DNA from 2 places in the Paenibacillus sp. FSL H7-0716 genome. Region 1 is predicted to be linked to the other one. Evidence: a T-box and tRNA genes for the amino acid it is inferred to sense, from the RefSeq annotation. Region 1 holds a T-box; the other holds one or more tRNA genes.
What was found. A T-box is a leader RNA that pairs with one kind of tRNA and senses whether it is charged. The one in region 1 lies ahead of pheS (phenylalanine--tRNA ligase subunit alpha), so its partner is inferred to be a tRNA-Phe.
Positions count from the first base shown of each region.

Region 2: it encodes a tRNA-Phe, which carries the amino acid that the T-box ahead of pheS (phenylalanine--tRNA ligase subunit alpha) is inferred to sense. The anticodon was not compared.

Region 1 covers NZ_JBBODA010000026.1:14,634-24,307, reverse strand. Annotated here, with positions in the region: gene zapA (cell division protein ZapA) at 1-946, opposite strand, end outside; gene pheT (phenylalanine--tRNA ligase subunit beta) at 1,146-3,590, opposite strand; gene pheS (phenylalanine--tRNA ligase subunit alpha) at 3,710-4,744, opposite strand; T-box leader at 4,805-5,090, opposite strand; gene MHH60_RS24975 (hypothetical protein) at 5,356-7,917, shown strand; gene MHH60_RS24970 (efflux RND transporter periplasmic adaptor subunit) at 7,942-9,330, shown strand; gene MHH60_RS24965 (ABC transporter ATP-binding protein) at 9,327-9,674, shown strand, end outside.
Region 2 covers NZ_JBBODA010000023.1:44,510-54,183, reverse strand. Annotated here, with positions in the region: gene lgt (prolipoprotein diacylglyceryl transferase) at 1-745, opposite strand, end outside; gene hprK (HPr(Ser) kinase/phosphatase) at 758-1,696, opposite strand; gene MHH60_RS23935 (ABC transporter ATP-binding protein) at 1,907-3,028, opposite strand; gene MHH60_RS23930 (PucR family transcriptional regulator) at 3,140-4,234, opposite strand; tRNA gene MHH60_RS23925 (tRNA-Lys) at 4,384-4,456, opposite strand; tRNA gene MHH60_RS23920 (tRNA-Tyr) at 4,462-4,547, opposite strand; tRNA gene MHH60_RS23915 (tRNA-Phe) at 4,556-4,628, opposite strand; tRNA gene MHH60_RS23910 (tRNA-Asp) at 4,691-4,768, opposite strand; tRNA gene MHH60_RS23905 (tRNA-Thr) at 4,783-4,858, opposite strand; tRNA gene MHH60_RS23900 (tRNA-Val) at 4,891-4,966, opposite strand; tRNA gene MHH60_RS23895 (tRNA-Met) at 4,975-5,051, opposite strand; tRNA gene MHH60_RS23890 (tRNA-Ser) at 5,082-5,173, opposite strand; rRNA gene MHH60_RS23885 (23S ribosomal RNA) at 5,256-8,182, opposite strand; tRNA gene MHH60_RS23880 (tRNA-Ala) at 8,321-8,396, opposite strand; tRNA gene MHH60_RS23875 (tRNA-Ile) at 8,421-8,497, opposite strand; rRNA gene rrf (5S ribosomal RNA) at 8,544-8,660, opposite strand; rRNA gene MHH60_RS23865 (16S ribosomal RNA) at 8,785-9,674, opposite strand, start outside.

The DNA of each region.
Region 1 (9,674 bases):
TATGCTCTTGAGTGCCTTGTGACTGGCGCAGTTCCTTATTCTTGGTTTGCTCCCGCTGCAGTGCTTCACGTTCTTCCGCCAGCTCTTTGCCCAACTTCGCTTTGGTACTCTCAAGCTCCTTACCTAAGGTCAACTTGGTAGCCTCAAGCTCTTTACCCAGCGTCAATCTGGTATCTTCGAGTTCTTTACCTAATGTAGACTTGGTAACCTCAAGCTCTTCCTCCAGTGTTGACTTGGTCTCGGTCAGCTCAAGCTGCAGAGCAGACAGCGTATCTGCCTTCTCCTTGGTCAACGTCTCCCGGATGTTCTCCAGCTCTTGCAGATGGGCAGCCTTCTGCTCCTCCAGCTGCTGTAAGCGGATGGCTTCCGCCTTCGCCAGTTCCTGCCGCTGATGTTCACGATTAGCTGCCTGCTCTTCTTCGTAGCTTGTCCGCAGTGCTTGCAGCTCTATCTCGCGTTCAAGCAACTCTTCTTCCAGCTTCTTGCGTGCGGCTTCCACAGCTTGCACTGCCTCCTGAAGCTGCTCCGCATGTACCTTGCGTTCATTCTCCTGAATCTCCAAATGCCGCTTACGTTCTTCCTCCGCAGCAGCAATCAGTCGCCCAGCCTCTTCTTTGGCCGCAGCTTCAAGTCGCTCGAATTCTTCCTGCCGCTCCCGCTGTACCTCCAGCAGGCGAGATACTTCCAATCGCAGTTCACTGCGTTCACCTGTCATCATGTTAATTTCATTTTTGAAGTCCTGAACCTGAATAGCCTGCTCCGCCATATGTACAGCTGCAAGCACCGCTATACGCGGTGTGTCCAGTCTGGTGTGAGATTTAGAAATCGTGCGCATATGTTCATCAACATAACGGGCCACTTGTTTCATATATTCAGTACTGCTTCCGACGAGTTTATAGGAAGTTCCGTATATCTCCACGGCGACACGTGTCCGGTCCATAGCCACAGTTGTGCCCTCCTTTGTATGTGTGCGGATTCTAAGCTAGTTTCACTTCTTCTATTGTAGCTTTTTTGGTAAGCATTTGGCAAAATCCCTAATATTCAATAGATTATGGCTGATATTCTCCGCTTTGCACTCTACCTAGAAAAAGCCGCAGCGAATCTCAGTTTCTAAATGGATTCGCTGCGGCTTTACACAATTCCTGCTACTTTCTTAATTCTGCACCAAAAGTTTGTTGAAGAGAGGCTAATACCTTCTCATGCACCTCTCCTACTTCCTCATCAGTCAGTGTATGTTCACTATGACGATACAGCAGTGAGATCGCGATGCTCTTCTTTCCATTTTCCAGCTTACCGCCAGTATAAACGTCAAATACCTGGACGGACTGGAGCAAAGTGCCTCCGTTATCGCGGATGGAAGCCAGCAGATCGCCCGCTGGTACAGCGGAATCCACGACCACAGCAATATCCCGTTCAATTCCCGGGAAACGCGGAAGCTCATTATATTGCAAACGGCTTTGCGCACTTTCATATAACGGCTGCAATAAAATCTCTGCCGCATAAGTATCCACCAGATCCAGCTGTCTTTGCAGATCTGGATGAATCTGTCCCATCGTTCCGATCTTCACACGGCCCTCGTTTCCGAGTAAATATACCGACGCAGAACGCCCAGGATGATATCCTTCTGGACTATCTCCCACGTAGATAATTTTGTCAGTCAGCCCTAAATGAGCAAATACCGTTTCCAGCGCACCCTTCAAATCAAAGAAGTCCACAGGCTGTGCCGAAACATTCCATTGCTTCACTGTTAAGCTTCCGCTAAGCAGCAGCCCCAGCACCGGCAGTTCGCGTGGCTGGCGAGTCAACTGTTCTTCATCTGTGAAGAAGACGTTGCCGATTTCAAACAATGCCAAGTCGCTTTGACGACGATTGGTATTGTAGCTGGCAATATCCAAGAGTTGCGGAAGAAGGCTGGTACGCAGTACGCTGCGTTCTTCACTCATCGGCATAGCCAGTTTTACCGCTACTGCTCCTTCTGATAACTCAGGGAACATTGTGCTTTGTTGCGGCTGGATGAAGGAGTAACCCATCACCTCTTGGTAACCGCCATGTGACAATAGGCGACGCAGTTCACGACGGAGCGCTTGCTTGTGAGTTAGTGCTCCTGGCGTTGTAATTCCTTCAATTAGAGTCGTTGGAATATTGTCATACCCGTACAGGCGGGCAATTTCTTCAATAAGATCAACATCGTAGCTGATATCGCCACGTCTGGTTGGAACTTGAACTTCAATCAGCCCTTGTGCGGTATCTCCGCATTTGAAATGTAGACGGCCAAACAATGTCTTCACTTCCAACAAAGACAAATCTGTTCCCAGATAACGATTCAGTTTCTCTAAGGACAAGGTGAGAACCTTCTCTTGGACAGCGTCAGTTCCTGCCTGCACGATGCCTTCATGGACCGATCCGCCAGCATAACGTGCAATCAGTACTGCTGCACGGTTCAATGCAGGAATAACTGCACTTGGATCCACTTCCTTCTCGAAACGAAGGGAGGCTTCAGAGCGAAGTCCCAATTGACGCGAGGTTTTACGAATCGTTCCTCCATCAAACTTAGCAGATTCCAGAACAAGGTTTACCGTCTCAGCAGTAACCTCTGTATCCCGTCCACCCATTACTCCGGCCAGACCTACAGCTTTTACTCCATCAGCGATAACGAGCATTTGCGGCTCTAGCTTACGCTCTTGACCGTCAAGTGTAACCAAAACTTCACCTTCATGGGCAAGACGAACGCCGAGTTCTCCACCTTGTACTTTATCTGCATCAAAAGCATGCAGCGGCTGTCCATATTCCAGCATCACATAGTTGGTAATGTCCACGATATTATTAATTGGACGAACCCCAGCAGCCATCAGACGATTCTGAATCCACAGCGGTGATGGTGCAGGTTTAACACCTGCAATATAACGAACTGCATAATGGCTGCAGTATTCTTCATCTTCAATCTTGACGGAAATGGAATCCGCAGCAGGACCACTGATCTCAATTATTTCGCTTTTTGGATCAGGTAATTTAACTTCACGCCCAAGAATTGCACTTACTTCATAAGCAGCACCAATCATGCTGAGGCAATCTGAACGGTTCGGAGTCAGATCGAATTCCAGAATCTCGTCATCTAAGCCGAGGACCTTGGAAATATCCTGACCAATCTCTGTCCCTTCAGGCAGCACAAGAATACCTTCTTGTTGCTCTTTTGGAAGCAATTTATCATTCAGTCCCAATTCTTTGGCCGAGCAGATCATTCCTTGCGACAGGACACCGCGCAGCTTGGCTTTTTTGATATCCAGTCCTGGCAGCTTTGCGCCAACCATTGCTACAGGTACAGTTTGACCTGCAGCTACATTTTTTGCACCGCAAACGATTTGTAGATCCTCATCTTGGCCCACATCCACGATACATACGTTCAGCTTGTCTGCATCGGGATGTTTTTCCTTTGATTTCACATAGCCGGTTACGATGCCGGAAATGCCTTTATTGCGGCGCTCTACACCGTCAATCTCAATGCCGGCAGCGGTAATCTTCTCCGCTAGCTGTTCGGCGGTTACTCCTTCAATCGATGTATAATCAGCCAACCATCCGGTTGATACTTTCATATCCGCTCACTTCCTTTATGTTTCAGATGTATTTATTTCACTGTTGTTCGCGCTGCTTCCTGTGGGAGAACGCTCCAAAGCCATTCTCCAGCCACTATCAGCCAGCGCGCCCACAAAAACTAAACGCCCTTGAACTGCTTCACAAAACTCATGTCATTACTATAGAAATGACGGATGTCATCGATGCCGTATTTAAGCATTGCAATCCGCTCTACACCCATTCCGAAGGCGAAGCCGCTGTACTCAGCAGGATCATAGCCACCCATTTTCAGTACATTTGGATGCACCATACCGGCGCCAAGGATTTCTAACCATCCGCTTTGCTTGCAAAGTCTGCAGCCATCGCCGCCACATTTGAAGCAGCTTACATCTACTTCAACACTTGGCTCCGTGAATGGGAAAAAGCTCGGACGAAGACGAATGCCTGTATTCGGTCCAAACATCTCCTGCACAAATTGTTGCAGGGTGCCCTTCAGATCACTCATTCGAATGTTACTTCCAATGACCAAACCTTCGATTTGGTGGAACTGGAAGGAATGCGTTGCATCATCATCATCACGGCGGAATACTTTACCCGGACAGATGATTTTAACAGGAGCTTCACCGTTCATAGCCTGCATAGTACGAATCTGTACCGGCGAGGTTTGAGTGCGCATTAACAGGTCATCCGTTAAATAGAAAGAATCCTGCATATCACGTGCCGGGTGATTCTTAGGCAGATTTAGAGCTTCAAAGTTATAATAATCGGTCTCTACTTCCGGACCTTCAGCTACACGGTAGCCCATGCCGATAAAAATATCCTCAATCTCCTGTACGACTCTGCTAAGCGGGTGAATGCCCCCTTGCTGCATACGGCGACCCGGTAAGGTTACGTCTACTTTTTCAGCCTGCAGACGTTGCTGGGTTTCCTGCTCTTGAAAAGCCTCCTGCTTCGCGCCGATAATCTCCTCAATAGCACTGCGAACCTGATTCGCTACTTGCCCGATTACCGGACGTTCCTCAGCACTAAGTCCTCCCATACCACGCAGAACCTCTGTAAGCTCACCTTTTTTACCGAGATACTTCACTCTTAGATCATTTAATACCTGCGGATCCATAACCTCCTGCAGCTTAGCCAGCGCTTCAACCTTCAATGCTTCCAACTTCTCTTTCATGGCCGTGTACAGCCCCCTTCAATCATTGTCTAGTTCAACAAAAAAAGGCCTTTCCTCCCGGTAAGGGACGAAAAGACCGTGGTACCACCCTTGTTAGACAAGCTGATCTGTTCCCCTTAAGAGCTTCATTCCCTCTTTTGGCTGGACAGATACCTATCTCACTTTATACAGAAATAACGGTCTGTGACCGGTATCCCCTACCCTTCCCTATTAGACAGCTTAAGGAATTCAGGGAACTGCTCCGGAGTGAACTTCGACAGCTCTGCTTCTTAGAAACGCTCTCAATCCGCGGCGTCTCCTCCCTGTAAGTCAGGCACTGTGTACTCTTCTCCATCACTGCATTTCACAATTCATGCTAATTGTCAGGTATCTCTTTACTACAAGAGATATGTCTCTTTATTATATGCAAAATCTGTCGTTTTGACAAGCTGGACAAAATTAGGCTAATTTTTATCTTCTTTTAAGCTGGCTTTAAGCTTCAGAGCCATTTTCAGAACTTTTTTTCAGCTAACATTCAGCGGAGCTTGATAATTTCCATTACTAGGAAGGCTTGCTTATCCACTCAGGTGCACCTTCGCAGACTATTAACTATCCTATTGGGAGGAAATCAAATGCATGGACGGAGAAAAAAAGTAGCCGCGGTGCTGCTAAGCACAGCTGTGCTTAGCCAGTCTGCAGCGTATGGAGCTCATGCCGCTTCGGCCGGGACTACATCCAGCAAAGTTGCAACAACAGCTTCCGTATCCGCTCTGGATAAACTAGGCTCCATAGCCTTGAAGACTAACATCAGCGCAAAGCTGACGGATGTCAGCTTATTAACTCAGGATGGCGGAAATATTCTTACATACACACTCAGCTACTCTAATGGAAGCAACGCTAGCCTCAATCTGGTGGACTTTTTCTCCAAAGTAACTACTAGCGGCGGTACAGTTATTCAAGGAAGCCCTATTACCAGCAGTGCAACCATCCAATCCATTGCCGCGAAAAGCAGTCAATCTATCACCTACTATGTAAACATCGGCAAATCCACCTCTTTAAACGGGGTCAAAATTTCATTGTACGGATGGGACTTCAACACCACCGATTATCAAAAAAAGCTAGGGAACTTCACCGTACCAACAGGATATTCACAAGCTGTCGCCAGAGGGCAGAGTAAAAAGATCACCCTAAACAATCTCCCTGTAACCACCAAGGCAGAGAGTCTGCAAATTTATAAATATAACGGTAAGGTCTATGCCAAGGTTGGCGTTAGCTTCACTAATCAAGGAACCAAGGTACTCAGTGATACTGGACTTAAAGGATACCTCGCTTCCGCTGGAGGATCTGTATTTGAACTCGCACTTGATGACACCAGCACCAGCTATAAAGTACAGCCTCAGGAAAAGAAGACAATCTACTATTTGACGGAAATCCCTTCTTATATGAAGACAGACAACATGGCGCTGCAATTTGCCGGAGAAGATGCCTCATTAAAAATAGCGTTGCCGGTTGTCGCCTACAACCTCCCCGCTGCAACAACACCGGATCTTGTCGTAGCCAGCAATGTCACGAAGAAGCTTACAATCAGCAATAATACAGTCGAAACACAGCTGAAAACGGCTAACGTCTATGCTGACAATGGCAACGCAAAGTGGACTCTACAGTTCCGCATCAAAAATAGCGGCAACAAAGCGGTGAATGTGCCTGCCTATGAACTTGCTATTAAAGCCGCTGAAGGGTATAGCTTTCCGGTGGATACGAAGGATTTTGCCAGCCTAACATTGAAACCGCTTGAAGAAAAGATTATTGAACTCAGCGCAGACGTACCACTCACACTCAACCAAGGAACATTGCAGCTGCAAATGACTGAGCCGGCTGCTGAAGGCAAGATTATTTTTCCTACCGCCTATTATCAGATTCCTTACACGCTGCAAACTAACAATTGGCAGGACACGGAATACCCGGTAGAGAACAGTCACGGTACATTTGTTGTCAAAATTGCAAACATTCAGAGACTCCCTTGGTCTGACAAAGACCAGATCGTGGCTAAAATCAACATCCGCAACACTAAATCAACCTCTGTTCAGCTTCCTACGCTTACAAGTGTCATCAAAGCTGGAGAAAGTGACATCAGCAGCACTTCCCAGGTTGTCTCAGAAAGTACGCAAACCATCCTCGGTCCAAATGAATCGGCTGATGTGTATGTCGTAGCAAATGTTCCTTATAGCTATACTTTCAATCAATTAAAAATCACCCTGCAAGAAACTTCAGGTGAAAGTAAGCTTAACTTCCTTTCTCTAAGTACTACCCAACTGGACAGCCGAGTACAGAGTGTTGCAGCAGAAAATTCTTTCCATCTTGAGCTTGAAGGTAAAAAAGCGGAATTACTTGTACGCCGGACTCTCGTGTACCCAGGTACAGATTCAAATATCTTGTACACAGAACTGGAAATGAACAGTGAGGAATCGCGTAAATCCGAACAGGCTCAGCTCGTAGCCTATTACAAAACACAAGACAATCAATATTATGAAGCCGAAGTCACCCAGTCCAAAACCTCCACAAGTCCTAACGGAAAAAGCCTGGTCACCCTCTGGAGTAAGCTCCCTCTAGGTATAGATCCAGCGAATCTTGTCCTTTATATCGGGGAAGGTGTTTCAGAAGGCAAGCTTACCGCTCCTGGCGGCCAATCGACGGGTTACATCAATACGGTATCACTTGGACTGAACCAGCTGGGGGTGGAGCCCAAAGGCAATCTTTTGAACGTGGAAATGTTTCCTTATACCCTATCCGTTACAAATGCAACCGCCACCGTCACCGCTGGTAAAGATACGCTCAGCACTGTCCTAACCTACAACATGTCAGCCAGCACGCTTTATGAATCAGGCACCTATGAACACAAACTGGTGTTGGAGCTGATTGACCCCTTAGGACAAAGCATGGAAAAACCATTAACGCTTGGCACAGATCTACAATTAGGTAACTTCAAGTCGTACACCACAACCTTCACAAGCAGCCTTTACAAAACACTGGGTGGCGGCGCAATCCGGTTGAATCTATACGACGAATTCCAAGGCCATCGAAATCTGCTGGGAACACAAACCTATGTTGTTACTTATCAGGCGGCATCAACGACTTCGAACAGCAACTCTACTTCTGGCACAGATCCAGACACCAGCAATACATCCGGCAATTAATATGATGAGCTATGGAGGATAGAAATGAAGAAGAAAAAAATAGTGTTCTGGACTCTTGGAGTAGTAGTTGTAGCCACAGCAGGAATGCTGGTTTATACATTGTTACCTGATAAGAACAGTCAAGCCGCTGAAGTGCCTGTTAATACAGCTAGCGTTACAAAGGGCGATATCGTAGTTAGTGTATCCGGAGCCGGCTCCGTGATTGCTACAGAAACTGGTAAAGTAAAAACGAAGGACAGCGGGACCGTAGCTGAGGTTCTTGTCAAAGAGGGCGATCTCGTGAAACAGGGCCAGACTTTGATTACCTTTGAAGGCAATGATCTGAGTGACAATCTCAAGCAGGAGCAAACTTCACTTGCCTCACTTGAGACCGATCTTGAGGACAAGCAGGAGCAATATAAGAAGCTGGCCGTATCAGGTGCAGCAGAAGATGAGCTGGCCAATGCCAAACGTTCGATTGAAAAGGCCAAAACCGACATTTCGGCGCAACAGGAAAAAATAGCTTCTGTCCAAGAAGATATGCTTCCTCCTGATCCGTTAACGGCTCCTATTGACGGAACTGTAACGACAGTTAATATTGCAAGCGGTGAAAAAGCCATGGACGGCTCTGAACTCATTAACATTACCGATTATGCTAATTTAAGTGTAGTTGTGCAGGTGGATGAGCTTGATATTCCTACTGTAAAGCTAGGGATGCCTGCCACTATTTCATTGGATGCTCTGCCTGATACGGAATTTAAGGGAACGGTTACGAAAATAGCTAATGAGGGCACCGCCTCAAACGGTGTCTCCCTCTTCGATGTTACCATAGGTCTAACAAGCTCCGAAGGTGCTCTTGTCGGAATGTCTGCGGAAGTTTCAGTAACCACTGCTGAGAAAAAGGATGTATTAACAGTACCTATTGAAGCTGTACAAGAAAGAAACGGAAAATACACAGTTTCTATTCCTCTAGCAGCGGGTTCAGCCGCAACTTCCAAAACTACTGGCGAGGGCCAAGCACCAATGCCTAGCGGTGCTCCTGATGCTCGCGGCAGCGCTATGCCCAGCGGGGCTCCTGATGCTCGCGGCGGCGCTATGCCCAGCGGGGCTCCTGATGCTCGCAGCGGCGCTGCCGGTGGAAGAAATCGCGGCAATAGCTCAGGACAGATGGTCACTGTCGAAGTGGGTCTCCATGATGAGAGCAGCATTGAAATTGTCAGCGGACTCCATGAAGGGGACCAGGTGATCATCCCTACCGTAATCTCTACGAAAACCGGAACAACCAGCACGGAAACGGAAACTAGAGGCGGTATGGGCGGTATGGGTGGCGCTGGCTTCGGCGGCAGTGGCTTTAGTGGGGGTGGCGGCTTCACCGGAGGTGGCGCTGGTGGTATGGGCAGCGCACCAGGTGGTGGCGGAGGTGGCGGCAGATGAGTGCTTCAGCACCTCTGATCGAAGTTCACGACATGTCCCACGGCTACACAATGGCCGGAGAAACCATGACGGTCCTAAATAGCCTTTCCTTTACAATTGATCTGGGGGAGTTCGTAGCTATTATTGGTCCCTCCGGTTCTGGTAAATCAACACTCATGAATATGCTTGGTTGCCTCGATATCTCCGATGAAGGAAGTTATCTTCTAGATGGACAAGAGGTTCGCAAGTTATCCGACAATAAGCTCGCAACGATCCGCAATGAGAAGATCGGCTTTATCTTTCAGAATTTCAACCTGCTCCCCAAGCTGTCAGCCATTGAAAATGTGGAGCTGCCATTGATTTAT
Region 2 (9,674 bases), on a different contig from region 1:
TCGGACTCCATAAGCCATTTATAAACGAAGCCAGTCCTGCACTTCCGTTAAAGGCTAAACTGTCAGTACGCACAGCCTCGATGAAGAACCGACCGATGGAATACCATATAAAGTAAGACATGAAGATTTCTCCAGCGCGTACAAACTTCTGACGACGGAGAATCATCAATAACGCAATCCCTAGTAAGCTCCATAGAGATTCATACAGGAAAGTCGGATGATGAAAAGCATCCCCTATGTACATTTGATTAACGATGAAGTCAGGTAAATGCAGTTTATCCCGTAAAAAAGATTCCTCAACTACGCTGCCGTATGCCTCTTGGTTGACAAAGTTTCCCCAGCGGCCAATCATTTGACCCGCCAGTAGTCCAGGTGCGCAAATATCAACAATACGCCAGAAAGGGTAACCCTTATAACGGAAATAAATAATTCCGCAAATAATCGCTCCTATTAATGCGCCGTAAATGGCGATACCGCCATTCCAGATCTTAAAGACGTCTATCAGATTATGCTTATAATCGTCCCATTTAAAAGCTACAAAATAAATCCGTGCCCCTATAATTGCCGAGGGTACACCCAGTAGCAGCATATCCATAAAGAATTCTTGCGGGATTCCGAACCGTTTGCCCTCGCGGATCGCAAGAAATAATCCCGCGAGTGCACCGACCCCTAGTATTAACCCGTACCAGTGTACAGGCAGTGATCCAATTGAGAATACAATAGGATCTATTGCTAATGGGAACATTGTCTCACACTCCTAATCGAGATCGTCCATATCCTCAGATATGGTCGCAGTTAACTTATTCGTAAACTGCAGGGCTGCATTAAAGCCCATTTGCTTCAGGCGATAGTTCATCGCAGCAACCTCAATAATAACGGCAAGGTTACGTCCTGGACGTACAGGAATGGTTACAAGTGGAACATCGGTATCAATAATCCGCGTCGTTTCCTCATCAAGTCCAAGCCGGTCATACTGCTTGTCTTGCTGCCAAGCCTCTAATCTAACGACAAGTGTAATCCGTTTATGATTACGGATAGCACCCGCACCAAAAAGTGTCATTACGTTGATGATACCTACTCCGCGAATTTCCAACAAGTGACGGATCAACTCAGGGGCTGTACCATGCAGCTGGTTATCTGAAGTCTGGCGGATTTCCACGGCATCATCAGCGATCAGTCTATGTCCACGTTTTACAAGTTCAAGGGCTGTCTCACTCTTACCAATACCACTACTACCAGTAATCAGCATACCTACACCATATACATCACAGAGTACACCATGAATCGTTGCTGTAGGGGCTAATCTCCCTTCTAAGAAGCTCGTCAAACGGCTGGAGAAAATAGTCGTAGCCATCGAGCTACGCAGCACAGGAAGTCCCTTTTCATTACTTATATCAATTAACTCCTGTGGCACATCCAAACTACGGGTAATTACGATACAAGGGGTATTGTCATTACAGATTCCACGAAGCCTACTTTTACGTTCAGCTTCAGGCAGCATGGAGAAGAATGCGAGTTCTGTCTTACCTAATAGTTGAACACGTTCTTCCGGATAATATTCGAAATAACCAGCAATCTCTAGTCCAGGGCGATTCAGGTCATCGACCGTAATAGGTCGCTTTAGACCTTCCTGGCCGGAAATAACCTCTAATTGAAAATGTTGTACCAATTCAGATACTTTTACTTTCTTAGCCATGTAAATTCGTCCTTTCGTCACCTGCGGTATATGTCCGCTTACTGCGTCCGGTTGACAGCGATCTCATTACAATTCCGGAGGTAATTCTCCTGCTATCTTAATTGATAACGCTTGTGAATGCAATCTTAACGCCTATCCATTACGACCCTAATTAAACAATAAAGCCACCCTTTCGGGTGGCTTTATCAAGAGAGAAAAGATCCTGTGATCTTATCCCAACAGAATGTTTACTTCGGATTCTTTATCGAAGAAGTGAACTTTGTTCATATCGATAGCCAATTTTGGCTTGCTGCCTTCGCGAGTAGTGGAACGTCCATCTACACGAGCGATTACAGTAGATTTACCAAGGCCGCTCAAGTAAAGGAGCATTTCGTGACCAAGGTTTTCAGTTACATCAACCAATGAAGTAAAGATTGTGTTCGGGGAAGCTTCCAAGAATACTGGCTCTTCATGGATATCTTCTGGACGAACGCCCATAATTACTTCTTTGCCAATGTAGCCTTTGCTGCGGATGATTTGAGCCTTTCCGCCTGGTACTTCAACATCAAGGTTCTCAGCACGGAAACGGACAGAACCGTTTGCTTCGGACAAAGTACCATTGATAAAGTTCATTGTAGGGGATCCGATAAATCCAGCTACGAACAGGTTAGTTGGTTCATTGTACAACTCTTCAGGGGAAGCAGCTTGTTGAATGATACCATCATACATAACTACGATACGGTCACCCATTGTCATAGCTTCTGTTTGGTCATGCGTTACGTAGATACAAGTGGTTTCAAGGCGTTTAACCAGTTTAGTGATTTCAGCGCGCATTTGACCACGAAGTTTAGCATCCAAGTTGGAAAGAGGCTCATCCATCAAGAAGACTTGTGGATCACGTACGATAGCGCGTCCCAAAGCGACACGTTGGCGTTGACCACCGGAAAGTGCTTTTGGTTTACGATCTAGCAAATGCTCGATATCGAGAATTCTAGCAGCTTCACGTACTTTCTTGTCGATTTCATCTTTCTTCACTTTACGAAGTTTCAAACCGAAAGCCATGTTTTGGTATACGCTCATATGCGGATACAGTGCGTAGGATTGGAATACCATCGCGATATCGCGGTCTTTAGGTGCAACGTCGTTGACTACACGATCGCCAATGTACATTTTACCTTCGGAGATTTCTTCCAGACCAGCGATCATACGCAAAGTTGTGGATTTACCGCAACCGGATGGTCCAACCAATACTAGAAATTCCTTATCTTTAATATCAAGATTGATATCCATTACTGTTGCTTTATCTGAACCCGGGTATTTTTTGAAAATATGCTCTAAACGTACGCCTGCCATTGTATTTCCCCCTCGAGTTAATTATTGATTAATTGAAAAATTCTTTTTTCCTTGTACATTTATATTACCCTAGACGGGACACGGTGGCTATTTGTAACGTTCACAAAAAACCTATTTCCTTTTCGTCACTTTATACAAAAGCATAGTAAGCTTCACAATAGCAGCGTCCCCAAAGCTACGCACATCGGCACCCGTCTCCTGCTTTATCTTGTCCAGACGGTATAAAAGCGTGTTGCGATGAATATATAGCTTCTTGGCTGTTTCACTTACATTACAATCCATCTCAAAAAACGTCTCCAGAGTCATCAGCATTTCTTTATCTGATAATACGGAAGAATAGTCGCCAATCTGTCCAAGTAACTGTTTACGCCGTGCATCAGGAATGCTGTTAACCAAACGTTCCAAATGCAGCTCCCAAGGTAAATGAATATATTCACCCACTTGGAAAATTCGTCCGAGTACAATAGTCTCTCTCAACAAGGCCACGGATCCCGTCAATCCCTTAACAGGAACGATAGCCGGAGCTACAGCCAAATGGAATACACCTACCCATTCGCTGGCTATCAGTTCGTGTAAGCCCATGCTTGTCTGAGCCAGAATTTCATCTACGCTCTCTTCTTCCTCATCCTTATCATCTCCGCCCGTGAGTAATTCCTTCCGGGCCAATATTAACCATTCTTTTTCTTGAAGAGGTATAAGCAGAATTTCATTCTCAAAATAGCTGCGCAACAGCTTCATTAAGGAACGATAAGTGATCTGCGGGCTATGTGCATTCTCACTGCTAAGTAGGAATGGAACCATATCTCCGAATAAACGTCCCTTTAGAGCCATCTCATCGGGTATCTCAGAGTCATTTTTCTCTTGCTCCAGTTCGGTGTTCAACCAGGTACCCAGCTGCCGAGCCTCCGCTTCCCCTTCTTCTCTAACCCCAGTAGCTTTTAGTGCAATTGCAAAGTTTCGAACCGCATAATTCACTAATTGTATTTCCAAAGAGTTAAGTCCATCCAATTCCACCCAGACAGCGGTTACACGTCCATCAGTCTCATATAATGGTGCCCAAAGATGACCCTCATGGATTACCGGCTGTTCTTGTGCTTCCAATCCCAGGCTAAAAAGAGAAGCTGAATGTTGCCTCCCTAACTGCTTGATTCCGGTTTTCTTTCCGGTGAGCTGCTCTAACTTTTTCCGCAATGTTTCGCTATCCATAGTCACCATACTCCACCACTTTTGCTCTTTTCGCCTATTTTAGCATATTCTCTAATATTATGTTAATCACTACAGCAGCGCGCTACTATAATACGACATAAAAACACAAAAAAAGCCACCACCCTAAGGTGATGACTTTCTGTTTGGGATGAGCCATGAAGGACTCGAACCTTCGACACCCTGATTAAAAGTCAGGTGCTCTACCAACTGAGCTAATGGCTCATAAATGGTGGGGGATGATGGATTCGAACCACCGAACACGTACGTGAGCAGATTTACAGTCTGATGCGTTTGGCCACTTCGCTAATCCCCCAAAAAAGGTGGCTCGGGACGGAATCGAACCGCCGACACGAGGATTTTCAGTCCTCTGCTCTACCGACTGAGCTACCGAGCCATAAGATTACATGACAATTAAGCGGAAAAGTCTTACACTTCCCACTCATTTTGTGGAAAAAATGGCGGAACCGACGGGATTCGAACCCGCGGTCTCCTGCGTGACAGGCAGGCATGTTAGGCCAACTACACCACGGTTCCGCATTAAATAAAAATGGTGCCGGCGAGAGGACTTGAACCCCCAACCTACTGATTACAAGTCAGTTGCTCTACCAGTTGAGCTACACCGGCACGGTGTAAAAGCAATTCTAAAAAGATGAAAATGGTGGAGGCTGAGGGGATCGAACCCCCGACCCTCTGCTTGTAAGGCAGATGCTCTCCCAGCTGAGCTAAGCCTCCAGGTATTATGGTAGCGGCGAAGGGGATCGAACCCCCGACCTCACGGGTATGAACCGTACGCTCTAGCCAGCTGAGCTACACCGCCACAATAATTAGTATTGCTATGGATTGAAAATGGCGGAGAGAGTGGGATTCGAACCCACGCACCGCTTACGCAGTCTAACCCCTTAGCAGAGGGTCCCCTTATAGCCACTTGGGTATCTCTCCAAACGATATCAGTACCACAGCAATCCAAACAGGAATTTGACTCCCTGAAAACTGAATCCGAAACAAATCTGCATTCTAAGTATAGGATAAGCCCTCGACCGATTAGTATTGGTCAGCTCCATGCATTGCTGCACTTCCACCTCCAACCTATCTACCTCGTCGTCTTCAAGGGGTCTTACTAATTGGGAAATCTCATCTTGAGGGGGGCTTCACGCTTAGATGCTTTCAGCGCTTATCCCGTCCGTACGTAGCTACCCAGCCATGCTCCTGGCGGAACAACTGGTGCACCAGCGGTACGTCCATCCCGGTCCTCTCGTACTAAGGACAGCTCCTCTCAAATTTCCTGCGCCCACGACAGATAGGGACCGAACTGTCTCACGACGTTCTGAACCCAGCTCGCGTACCGCTTTAATGGGCGAACAGCCCAACCCTTGGGACCTACTTCAGCCCCAGGATGCGATGAGCCGACATCGAGGTGCCAAACCTCCCCGTCGATGTGGACTCTTGGGGGAGATAAGCCTGTTATCCCCAGGGTAGCTTTTATCCGTTGAGCGATGGCCCTTCCATGCGGTACCACCGGATCACTAAGTCCGACTTTCGTCCCTGCTCGACTTGTAGGTCTCGCAGTCAAGCTCCCTTATGCCTTTGCACTCTGCGAATGATTTCCAACCATTCTGAGGGAACCTTGGAACGCCTCCGTTACTCTTTAGGAGGCGACCGCCCCAGTCAAACTGCCCGCCTGACACGGTCCCCGTACCCGATTAGGGCACTAGGTTAGAACCTAGATACGATCAGGGTGGTATCCCAACGGCGCCTCCACCGAAGCTTGCGCTCCGATTTCTACGGCTCCCACCTATCCTGTACAGATCGTACCCAAATTCAATATCAAGCTGCAGTAAAGCTCCATGGGGTCTTTCCGTCTTGTCGCGGGTAACCTGCATCTTCACAGGTATTAAAATTTCACCGGATCTCTCGTTGAGACAGCGCCCAAGTCGTTACGCCATTCGTGCGGGTCAGAATTTACCTGACAAGGAATTTCGCTACCTTAGGACCGTTATAGTTACGGCCGCCGTTTACTGGGGCTTCGGTTCATAGCTTCGGGTTACCCCTAACCACTCCCCTTAACCTTCCAGCACCGGGCAGGCGTCAGCCCGTATACTTCGCCTTGCGGCTTCGCACAGACCTGTGTTTTTGCTAAACAGTCGCTTGGGCCTTTTCACTGCGGCCCCCTCGTGCTATTCACACTACCGGGGCACCCCTTCTCCCGAAGTTACGGGGTCATTTTGCCGAGTTCCTTAACGAGAGTTCTTCCGCGCGCCTTAGAATTCTCTTCTCGCCTACCTGTGTCGGTTTGCGGTACGGGCACCTTCTCCTGGCTAGAGGCTTTTCTTGGCAGTGTGAGATCATGACCTTCGCTACTACAATTTTCGCTCCCCATCACAGCCCAGCCTTAATGATGTGCGGATTTGCCTACACATCAGCCTCACTGCTTAGACGGACATCCATCAGTCCGCGTCACTACCCTCCTGCGTCACCCCATCGCTCATAGCGGATTACGGTGGTACAGTAATTTCAAACTGTTGTCCTTCGACTACGCCTTTCGGCCTCGCCTTAGGTCCCGACTTACCCTGAGCGGACGAGCCTTCCTCAGGAAACCTTGGGCTTTCGGCGGATCAGATTCTCACTGATCTTTTCGTTACTCATACCGGCATTCTCACTTGTGTAGTGTCCAGCGCTCTTTTCAGTACACCTTCAACCCCTACACAACGCTCCCCTACCCCAGATACATACGTATCTAGCCATAGCTTCGGTGGTGTGTTTAGCCCCGTTACATTTTCGGCGCAGAGTCACTCGACCAGTGAGCTATTACGCACTCTTTCAATGGTGGCTGCTTCTAAGCCAACATCCTGGTTGTCTGTGCAACTCCACATCCTTTCCCACTTAACACACACTTGGGGACCTTAGCTGATGGTCTGGGCTGTTTCCCTTTTGACAATGGATCTTAGCACTCACTGTCTGACTCCCGGCAATAAGTATATGGCATTCGGAGTTTGACTGAGCTTGGTAATCCTTGCGGACCCCGCACCCAATCAGTGCTCTACCTCCACTACTCTTATACCGAGGCTAGCCCTAAAGCTATTTCGGGGAGAACCAGCTATCTCCGAGTTCGATTGGAATTTCTCCGCTACCCCCACCTCATCCCCGCACTTTTCAACGTACGTGGGTTCGGGCCTCCAGTGCGTGTTACCGCACCTTCACCCTGGACAGGGGTAGATCACACGGTTTCGGGTCTACGTCCACATACTAAGTCGCCCTATTCAGACTCGCTTTCGCTGCGGCTCCACCTTCTCGGCTTAACCTTGCATGTTAAACGTAACTCGCCGGTTCATTCTACAAAAGGCACGCCATCACCCATAGATCGGGCTCTGACTTTTTGTAAGCACACGGTTTCAGGTTCTATTTCACTCCCCTTCCGGGGTGCTTTTCACCTTTCCCTCACGGTACTGTTTCACTATCGGTCGCCAGGTAGTATTTAGCCTTAGCAGATGGTCCTGCTGGATTCATACGGGGTTTCACGTGCCCCGCACTACTCGGGATCCGTCTCGGAGAGAATACAGTTTAGGTTACAGGGCTTTTACCTCTATCGCGGGCCTTTCCAGACCTCTTCACCTACCATATTCCTTTGTAACTCCATGTGAGACGTCCCACAACCCCTAAGAGCAAGCTCTTAGGTTTAGGCTGTTCCGCGTTCGCTCGCCGCTACTGACGGAATCACTATTGTTTTCTCTTCCTCAGGGTACTTAGATGTTTCAGTTCCCCTGGTCTGCCTCTACATTTCCTATGTATTCAGAAATGAGTAACTGCGAATTACCACAGCTGGGTTTCCCCATTCGGACACCCCCGGATCAAAGCTTGCTTACAGCTCCCCGAGGCAGTTTCGTTGTTCGCCACGTCCTTCGTCGGCTCCTGGCGCCTAGGCATCCTCCGTGTGCTCTTATTAGCTTAACCTTGATTCTTCCGAAGAAAAATCTCACTAATAACATTTACTTGTTTGCACAAGTTGCTAAAAGATGTTCTAAAACGCAAATTCGTTTCGGTATCCAGTTTTCAAGGATCAAGTTGAAAAAGTTATTCATTTAAAATTTATGGTGGAGCCAAGCGGGATCGAACCGCTGACCTCCTGCTTGCAAGGCAGGCGCTCTCCCAGCTGAGCTATGGCCCCATAAAATTACTCTATAATGTTATATGGTGGGCCTTGGTGGACTCGAACCACCGACCTCACCCTTATCAGAGGTGCGCTCTAACCAACTGAGCTAAAAGCCCATATAACATATATAACATTGTGAATCAACCAATGAATTGGTTGTCCGCTTGGCAACGTCCTACTCTCCCAGGACCCTTCGGTCCAAGTACCATCGGCGCTGGAGGGCTTAACGGTCGTGTTCGGGATGGGTACGTGTGGAACCCCTCCGCTATCGCCACCAAACGCATACGAAAGAGACTTGCTCTTTCAAAACTGAACACGAGTGAGTGTTCGAACCCGAAGGTTCTATTGTGGAAGCTGAGCTTCCGATTTGAATGTCCTCATTGCAGAGAACGATTCTCCATAGAAAGGAGGTGATCCAGCCGCACCTTCCGATACGGCTACCTTGTTACGACTTCACCCCAATCATCTACCCCACCTTCGGCGGCTGGCTCCCTTGCGGGTTACCCCACCGACTTCGGGTGTTGTAAACTCTCGTGGTGTGACGGGCGGTGTGTACAAGACCCGGGAACGTATTCACCGCGGCATGCTGATCCGCGATTACTAGCAATTCCGACTTCATGCAGGCGAGTTGCAGCCTGCAATCCGAACTGAGACCGGCTTTGATGGGATTGGCTCCACCTCGCGGCTTCGCTTCCCGTTGTACCGGCCATTGTAGTACGTGTGTAGCCCAGGTCATAAGGGGCATGATGATTTGACGTCATCCCCACCTTCCTCCGGTTTGTCACCGGCAGTCACTCTAGAGTGCCCAACCTTACTTGCTGGCAACTAAAGTTAAGGGTTGCGCTCGTTGCGGGACTTAACCCAACATCTCACGACACGAGCTGACGACAACCATGCACCACCTGTCTCCTCTGTCCCGAAGGCCGCTGCTATCTCTAGCAGATTCAGAGGGATGTCAAGACCTGGTAAGGTTCTTCGCGTTGCTTCGAATTAAACCACATACTCCACTGCTTGTGCGGGTCCCCGTCAATTCCTTTGAGTTTCAGTCTTGCGACCGTACTCCCCAGGCGGAGTGCTTACTGTGTTAACTTCGGCACCAAGGGTATCGAAACCCCTAACACCTAGCACTCATCGTTTACGGCGTGGACTACCAGGGTATCTAATCCTGTTTGCTCCCCACGCTTTCGCGCCTCAGCGTCAGTTACAGCCCAGAAAGTCGCCTTCGCCACTGGTGTTCCTCCACATATCTACGCATTTCACCGCTACACGTGGAATTCCACTTTCCTCTTCTGT